DNA from 4 places in the Microbulbifer sp. ABF4_148 genome. Region 1 is predicted to be linked to each of the others. Evidence: predicted binding sites of a transcription regulator. Region 1 holds the regulator's gene; each other region holds the start of a gene.
The links. The regulator PhoB, encoded in region 1, activates phosphate uptake and scavenging genes when phosphate is short. The targets are predictions, from matches to a motif close to TGTCATAAANNTGTAACA.

Region 1 (2,204 bases):
TCGCGACGCATCTGTTCGAGGTTATGCAGGCGGGTGATATCGCGCACGACCACTAATGCCTCGTCCTGACCGTAGTGGGTGACTTCGACCTGAAGTATGCGGGTTTCATCGCCTGGGGCCGTCATGGTGATCGGCCCGGAGTTACTGTCGGTCTGGTGCATATGGTGCACGAACACCGGATCGCGGACGAAGTTGACCAGTGGCTGGCCAGCGTCACCGGATTGCAGGTTGAGCAGTTCCCCCGCCGTGGGGTTCCACCACGCCAGGTTGCCGTCACCCTCCAGGGCCACAATACCTTCACGTAACGCGCTGGTGCTGTCCTGCACCCGGCGCAGCATGGCATGCAGTTTCTGCTTTTCGCGGCGGTGGCGGCGCTGCATGCGGTAGAAATCGTCGGAAATTTCGCCCCAAATACCGAATGCGGTGGGCGCCGGGCCACGGCGGCCATTTGCCAGCCAGCGGTTGAAGCGGCTCTGTTGGGTGAGGATCCAGATCAGGTAGATGCCCAGGCCCAGGCTCAGGCTGAGATGCCAGTAGCCTGTGGCAAAGCCAAAGATAGTGCAGCCGAGGGCGATCACAATCAGGCGAGAGAACTCGCCAATACTGCGTTCCAGCATGGTCGTTGGCGTTCCAGTTTGAGCCGCCTGGAAAAGGCGGTCCCATTACCGTGGAATCGGGGCGAAGACTGCCATCGCAGCGACGCCTCCAATGGTCTGTTCAGGCGGGGGCAATTGCGAGCAAAGGGTCGTGTGCCCCGGCTATCGGCGCGGGGCCGAACCTGTGCGGATTGTCACACTTTTTCCGGAGTTTGCACAGAAAAGCGGTAGCCGGTGCCGCGCACGGTCTGGATATAGCGGTCGTGGCCTTCCAGACTGAGCGCCTTGCGCAGGCGACGGATATGTACGTCGACGGTGCGCTCCTCGACATACACGTTGCCTCCCCAGACGTGGTCCAGCAGCTGGGCACGGGTATAGGCACGCTCCTGGTGAGACAGGAAGAACGTGAGCAGTCGGAATTCGGTGGGGCCCATCTCGACGGCCTGGCCGTCGATGGAAACGCGGTGGCTCAGGGGGTCCAAAACCAGCTTGCCGGCACGCAATGGTTCTTCTGGCGCATTGGGGCCAGCGCGGCGCAGTACGGCTTTGAGCCGGGCAACGAGTTCCCGGGGGGAGAACGGTTTGGTGATGTAATCATCCGCACCGGTCTCGAGTCCCTTGATCTTGTGGTCTTCTTCACCCTTGGCGGTGAGCATGATGATGGGCAGGCTGGAGGTGAGTTCGTCGCGCTTCAGGCGTCGCGCGAGCTCGACACCGGAAACATCCGGCAGCATCCAGTCGAGCAGGATCAGATCCGGTTTCTCATCGATAATGAGAGCGTGGGCTGTCTGTGCGTTTTCCGCCTCGAGACAGCGGTAATCCGCCATTTCCAGCGCCACCCGCAGCATGTCGCGCACGGGGGCTTCATCGTCGACGATCAGAATAGTCTTGCTGTGCATCGTTCCTGTCATACCTTACCTGTCCAACGGACGCTGCCCATTTAACGGCAATACAATGACAAATATATGACAGCCGGGGGAGAGTCCCCATAGTACTCACTTGTCAGCGAGTGTTGAGAACAGAATTCCCGCAAATACCGCAAGACCTACCCAGTTGTTGTTCAAAAAGGCCCTGAAACAGTCATCGCGCGCCCGGTCGCGGATCAGCCATTGCTGATAAAGAAACAAACCGGCGGCGACACCGAGCCCAATAGTGAAGGGCCAGCCCAGTTCAAAGCGCTGGCCGACCAGCATCAGCGCGAAAATGACCATGCCCTGCAGTGAGGCGGTCATGGCCCGGTCCAGTTCGCCAAACAGGATGGCCGTGGACTTCACGCCGATGCGCAGATCGTCGTCCCGGTCCACCATGGCGTAAAAAGTGTCGTAGGCGACGGTCCACAGCAAATTGGCGGTGTATAGCAGCCAGGCTTCCGGTGGCACGCTGTCATTCACTGCGGCAAAGGCCATCGGAATGCCCATGCTGAAAGCGGCGCCCAGCACGACCTGGGGCATATGGGTGAAGCGTTTGGCAAACGGATAGCAGAATGCCAGTACCACCGCGACCAGCGACAGTTGGATGGTGAGGGTGTTGGTCGTCAGTACCAGCAGGAACGCCAGCAGGCACAGCCCCGCAAACAGCAGCAGCGCATCGCGCGGCTTGATCGCGCCG
Region 2 (2,204 bases), 1.1 Mb from region 1:
CGGGAAATACAATGATCACTCCACCCGCATCCAGATGCTGGTAGATCCCCTCCACGTCGGTGCGGCGTGTACGCCCTTTGAAATTGTTCACTGGCAGCAGGTGGCTGCGCAGTGGTTCGATATTCCACAACAGCTGGCTGGCCACAGCCTTCACATCTCGCCGAACCCGCGCAACCATATCGATCAGGGCCAGGCCATCCAGGCTCCCCAGGGGATGATTGGCGACAATCACCAGCGGTCCGCTTTGGGGGATTCGCTCGAGGTCCGAGGGCGTAATGTCGTAGCGAAAATCAAAGAACGCAAAAACCTGCCGGATAAAGTCGATGCCCCCCAGGTGCGGATACAGTCGACCAAACTCCCGCAACTGCTCTTCACAACAAATTTTTTTCAGGGTTGCCGACACCAGTTTGCGCGTGGGCCGCTGCGGTGCCGCGCTGTACCAGGGGTTCTGCTGTAACAGGTTTTCCAGCTGAATCATGCCGCCACCGCTTCTGTCATGATGTGGGCGATCTTTGGCGAGCGATGCCAGTGCAACAGGTCGAAGCGCCCATCCTGCAATTCCACCACGGCGCTCATGGTATCGACCCAGTCCCCGCAGTTCGCATACGTGACGTTTTGCCCCTTCGCCTCACAGTCGCGCAGGGCTGCACGGTGAATATGGCCGCAGATGATCCCATCGAGTCCACGCCGCGCGGTTTCGCGGATAGCAATGCCCTCAAAGTGATTCATCATCCGGCGCGCGGCATGCACGCGGTTTTTTACGTGATTGGCCAGCGACCACCAGGGCAAGTCGAAGCGCCCGCGCCAATAGTTGATCCAGCGATTAAAGCGCAGCATCAGGTAATAGCTCTGATCACCGATGCGATAGCTGATGGGATGCACGCGGATGTCGTGTTCAAACTGATCACCGTGCGTAACCCAGTGTCGCCGACCGTCGACACCGGTGTGGACCCACTCACGCTCAATCTGAATATTGCCCAGACGCTTGCCCGCCCAGCTGCGCATCGGGGCATCGTGGTTACCGGGAATGTAGATGACATTGCGCGTCACACTGCTGATATCGGAGAGCATGTCCAGTAGCATCGACGAGGCCTGGCACCAGCTGCCCTTGCCCTGGGAGATCGCTTTCATATCGAAGATATCGCCAACCAGATACAAGGTGTCGGCCCGATGTTGGGCGAGAAAATCAGCGAGCCGATGCGGCTCACTATCCCGACTGCCCAGGTGCACATCTGAAATCCAAATTGCGCGATAACGATTGCCCATTGCAAAGCTCCCATTTCGGTTTGGGCAACTCTGCGCCATTTTGATGACAGTGCGACGGACGTTTTTTGAAGGTTATGTTGCTGTGCAGGGCGGCAGGAATCTCAGCGACCGGAACCGGGTTTCCGGTTTCAATATTGGAGAATGAAACCTGCAAGATTCGACCGGTAATCCGGACCGCAGCTTGAGTGCGAAGGGCTAGGGTTCCGGGACAAACCCGACAATCCGCAGCGGCCCGCCACTCCCGCCCTTGATTTTCATCGGCAGTGCCACGATCCAGAAACCACGATCCGGCAATGACTGCAGGTTCGCCACATTTTCAAAGGCGGGAATATTGCGCTTGAACAACACCTGATGGGTTTCAAACTGGGTGGAGCCACCGAAGTCGATACTCGGGGTATCCAGCCCCACCGCCTTGATACTGCGCTTCTGCATCAGAAATTCGGCTGCCTCCGGCGACAGCCCCGGGAAGACCAGCTTTTTGACCGCCGCCTCGCCCCGCTCCGCCGTACCCATATACTTCTCCCTGTCGGGCCAGAACTGCGCATTACCGGTATCAAACAACACGATACTGCCGTCCGGCACCAGACCATGCTGGCGTTCCCACCGCTGAATATCCTCGACCGAAATCTGGTAGTTACGATCCTTGCCGATGCGGTCGGCAACCCGAATGATCACACCCGGACCAATGGTCTGCTCAATGGGAATCTGGTCGACCGACTGCTGGCCGCGCGCAAAGTGCACCGGCGCATCAATATGGGTACCGCCGTGCTCTGCGGTCTTCAGGTTATAGGCAGAATAGTAAAACCCCGCATCAGACTGCCCCTCGAATACCGTAGTCTTCTCGAACTTGTCTGCCGTTGGCCAGTAGATGGTCTCGTCAGAATAATCGTGGGAAAGATCGACCCAGCGGCCCTTGAAGGGGTCGTCGGCGGCGTACG
Region 3 (2,204 bases), 580 kb from region 1:
CTTCACCAGTGCCAGTACGACTTCCGGCATGGCCGCATCATACGCGAGGCGCACAGGATCGGCCTGTTTGCGTTTCTTCAGGGATTTCGCCACCCGGTCAACGATGTTCTGTGTGATCTCCTCGCCCAGCTCCAGTTCGGCATCGCGACTGATCTTGAACATATAGGCATCGGCACGCGCGATTGGCAGCACCTGGCGGAAAACATCAGCCAGGCACGCACGAATAATGTTATCCAGGACGATGTAGACCTTTTCCTGCTGCCCCTCACGGGAAGGGATCACCACAAAGCGTGACAGTGTATCCGTGGGGATCTCCATTGCGGCGAATCGCTCGGAGCTATCTTCCAGGCGAAGATGAATCGCAAAGTAAATACTCGCTTCATTCAGCAATGGCATCGTCGGGCGATCATCGATAAAGAATGGCTCGAGTTCCGGCAGTACCTCGCGATGGAAATAATCCTCCACGTAGGTGCGCTGGCGTTCCGAGAGCTGCTGCTCGTTGACGATATGGATATTGTGCCGGTCCAGGTCTCCCAGCACCTTCAGATAGGCACTGTAGGAGCGCCGCTGCAATCGCAATACTTTCTCGTTGATCGCGGAGAGTAGTTCGGAGTACTGCTCTTTCTTCTTCGCGTCTTTGGTAAATGTGGCAATGCGGCGTACGTCCGCAACACGAACGCGATAGAATTCGTCGAGGTTGTTGGAAAAGATCCCCAGAAAGCGGACACGTTCAATGATTGGTACGCTCTCGTCTTCCACCTCCTGGAGTACGCGTTCGTTAAACGACAGCCAGCTAAGCTCTTTGGGGTACAGCGGGGGTTTCTTTTCCATGGATTGGCAGTATGTGGCATCTCTGGGCCCATTTGCGCGGATGACTATAAAAGTTCCCGCGAAAGGGTGTTGGACAAGTAAAGCAGTTTGCTACATTAATGTGACAATATTTTGACGGGGTATTCGATGCCAGAAGACGCCGAACGCTACGCAGCGCTGGACCTTGGCTCCAACAGTTTCCACCTGCTGCTGGCGGAATTCCGCGACCAGCGCCTGGTACGCCTGCACACCGACCGCTCCATGGTGCGCCTCGCTGCCGGACTGGACGACGAGCGCAATCTCGACCCGCTCGTAGCCGAACGTGCGCTCGATGCGCTGCGTCGCTTTCGTCCGGTCATGGAGCAGCTGCCCGAGGACCACATTCGTGTGGTCGGCACCAATACCCTGCGCGCGGCAGCCAATGCAGACGGCTTCCTCGAATCGGCCGAAGCTATTCTCGGTGCACCCATCGAGATCATCAGCGGCGTCGAGGAAGCGCGCCTGATCTATACCGGGGTGATGGCCGCCGCCAGCGGCGCACCCCGCACCCGCTGCGTGATCGATATTGGTGGTGGCTCCACGGAGCTGGTCCGCGGCGAGGCCACCCCCAAAGTGCTGCAGAGCCTGTTTATGGGCTGTGTTTCCTATAGCAAGCGCTTCTTCGCCGACGGCGTCATCATTGGCAAGCGTAAAAACAATTTCCGCCGCGCCGTTCGCGCGGCTCGCGCCGAGCTGCAGGAGTTTCAGCACCTGGCCGACGGTGCCGAAGTCATTGGCGCCTCGGGTTCCGTCAAGTCGGTTGCACGGGTGCTTAACGGCGGTGAGATCGGCCAGATCCTTTTCGGCCCACTGGAGGAACTGGCAGAAAAAGTCGCCAATACACCCACGATTGAAGCACTGGATCTACCAAATCTGGATATCGAACGCCGTCCGGTGTTTGCTGCGGGCCTGGCGATCCTTTATGCCCTGTTTGCCGAACTGAAAATCCAGCGCATGACGGTGTCCCCCTATGCCATTCGCGAGGGGATCGTTTATGACCTCGCCGGCCGCCTGCATGGTGGCGACCGCCGCGCAGCCACGGTCGATGCCCTCGCGCAACGCTGGGAGGTGGATGAAGACCAGGCTTTGCGGGTAACCAAAACAGCGCTTTGCCTGCTGAAAGAATGCAACCCCAATGCCAGGGGAGACTTCTGCCGCCGCCTGGAATGGGCCGCTCGCCTGCATGAAATCGGCCTGGCGCTCTCCCACAGTAATATGCGCAAGCTCGGCGCCTACATGTTGGAACATGCCGATCTCGCCGGCTTCGCCCGCAGCGAACAGGAGCATTTGGCACATCTGGTGCGCAACCAACGCGGACGTATCAAGCCGCCGCGGGAGCATTACGGCTTTCACCC
Region 4 (2,204 bases), 590 kb from region 1:
TTTTCTTCATCCAGCTTGAATGAGTTGCGCTGACGCTGCTCGTCATCGGAGAAATCGGAATACAGGGTACGCAGGTACAGCGCGTTGTCTTCGTCCAGCTGCAGATCAAAGTTTGCAGCCAGTCCAATACGTTCACGGGTAATGGTGTAGTCGCGCTGCTCAATTTCCTTGGCACCGACGGCAGAGGTTCCATCGATCGCATCCAGCGGCTCCCAGGCACCATCCGTTTCGATATTGTCGGAACCAAACTTGCGATCCTGCCAACTGGCCGCGAGTGCAATACCCAGTTTGCGTTCGCCGTCCAGCTCGACGATATCCGTCATGGTCCCGGCAATCTTGGGACTGTTTTCTTCCGCAAGGTCGTTGTAGCTGTTTTCGACACTCATTTGCATGGTACGACCATCCCGATCGAACCCACTCAGACTTTTGATCTCGATCGCACCCCCGATAGAGTCCGCACTCATATCCGGTGTAAGAGTTTTGAACACCTCGAGGCTGGCGAGCAGATCGGAAGGAATGACATCGAGTGCGACCGAGCGACGCGAGGATTCTGGCGCCGGAATGTTCATCCCGTTGATGGATGCGGCATTCAGGTTGGGATCAATACCGCGAACACCAACGAAGCGACCTTCGCCCTGATCGCGTTCAATAAAGACGCCGGGCATACGCTGCAGAGCCTCACTCACATTGGCATCTGGCAGCTGGCCGATCGCGTCAGAGGTCAGCACAGCGACGACTTTGTCGGAATTTCGCTGACGCTCAATCTGGCTTGTAGCGTTCGCGGCCTGCGCGGTAACCACAATGGTTTCCAGTTCTGCCTCGACTGGCTCCTGCCCGAAGGCTGGTGCCGCGGCAATGGCCAGCGCCAGTGCACTGAATGGCATTGGGGCAAAGCGGGATTTTGCCGGCGCGTTTTTACTCATGGTCATATTTTTGACTTCTCCGAAAGTTAGGCTGTTGGCGTTTTATTTGGCCGGCAGGCTAGACTTTCGATGTGAACATCGTGTGACCTTTTTTTGAAAGTTAAAACGCACACCAATGTATTGCGTCGAAAATAATTTTTATCCCGCACGTGAACGTGCCTTTTTTCTGCAATAGAACCATGAAAAATACGCCAGACAATCCCGGCCGCCGCCAGGCGCTGAAGACCCTCGGCGCCGCCGGTGCGCTCGGAACCGGATCATTACTGCTTGGAGGCTGCCAGCGCGCTTCGGATGGCACCACGACGAATGCCCTGACCTTCACAGAAATCCCGCATGCGCTGGACGACCGGCATCACGTCCCGGAAGGCTATGAAGCGCAAGTGTTGCTGCGCTGGGGAGATGCACTATCAGCAGATATGCCAGAGTGGCAGCCGCTAAAGATGGACGCCGCTGAGCAGGCAAAACGCTTCGGGTATAACAATGACTTTATTGCGTTTTTGCCACTGCCATACGACCAGAAAAATGACACTAAGATTGCAACTCATCGTTCCGACCGGGGACTGCTGTGTGTCAACCATGAGTACACCCAGCCCCATCTCATGTTCCCCGGCTATAACACTGAAGAAAAAGCCACCCGTGGCGTGAGCGCGGAACATGTCGATATCGAAATGGCCGCCTGCGGACACACCATCGTAGAAGTTCGCTTCGACAACGGACACTGGCAGACTATTGAAGACAGTACATTTAACCGGCGTATTACGGTGAACACCCCCATGCAAATCGTCGGACCGGCTGCGGGCAGTCCGCGCATGCAGACCTCTGCCGATCCGAGCGGCACACGGGTGCTGGGTACATTGGGCAATTGCGCCGGCGGCAAAACCCCCTGGGGAACGGTACTCATTGCCGAAGAAGGATTTGCCGGCGCTTTTCAAGGCGATCCGGACAATGTTGCGGACGCGCGGGAAGCGCACAATCACCAATCGTTCGGAGTTGCCAACGACAACCGCAACTGGGGGGACTACCACGATCGCTTTGATGTCGAGAAAGAGCCCAACGAGCCGAATCGATTTGGCTGGATGGTGGAGCTGGACCCCCTCGACCCTGCGAGCACGCCGCGCAAACTCACCAACCTGGGCCGCTTCGAACACGAGGGCTTTACCCTGGTGACGAAAGCCGGACAACCGCTGGTCGCCTATGGCGGCGACGACGATGAACACCAGTTTGTATACCGCTTCGTGTCGCGGCAACCCTACTGGCCGGAAGCAGGTCGGGCCAACCGGC

Region 2: a site for PhoB is predicted at 1,298-1,315, ahead of ACXAD0_RS07825 (UDP-2,3-diacylglucosamine diphosphatase). Genes of this name have one in related genera too.
Region 3: a site for PhoB is predicted at 931-948, ahead of ppk1 (polyphosphate kinase 1). Genes of this name have one in related genera too.
Region 4: a site for PhoB is predicted at 1,005-1,022, ahead of ACXAD0_RS05635 (PhoX family protein). Genes of this name have one in related genera too.

What each region holds. Positions count from the first base shown of each region.
Region 1 covers NZ_JBSWUI010000001.1:698,937-701,140, forward strand. The annotation lists gene phoR (phosphate regulon sensor histidine kinase PhoR) at 1-617, opposite strand, end outside; gene phoB (phosphate regulon transcriptional regulator PhoB) at 791-1,495, opposite strand; gene ubiA (4-hydroxybenzoate octaprenyltransferase) at 1,592-2,204, opposite strand, start outside.
Region 2 covers NZ_JBSWUI010000001.1:1,806,565-1,808,768, reverse strand. The annotation lists gene olsF (bifunctional ornithine lipid synthase OlsF) at 1-478, opposite strand, end outside; gene ACXAD0_RS07825 (UDP-2,3-diacylglucosamine diphosphatase) at 475-1,266, opposite strand; gene ACXAD0_RS07820 (cyclase family protein) at 1,462-2,204, opposite strand, start outside.
Region 3 covers NZ_JBSWUI010000001.1:1,276,662-1,278,865, reverse strand. The annotation lists gene ppk1 (polyphosphate kinase 1) at 1-831, opposite strand, end outside; gene ACXAD0_RS05610 (Ppx/GppA phosphatase family protein) at 958-2,204, shown strand, end outside.
Region 4 covers NZ_JBSWUI010000001.1:1,284,140-1,286,343, reverse strand. The annotation lists gene ACXAD0_RS05640 (TonB-dependent receptor) at 1-929, opposite strand, end outside; gene ACXAD0_RS05635 (PhoX family protein) at 1,103-2,204, shown strand, end outside.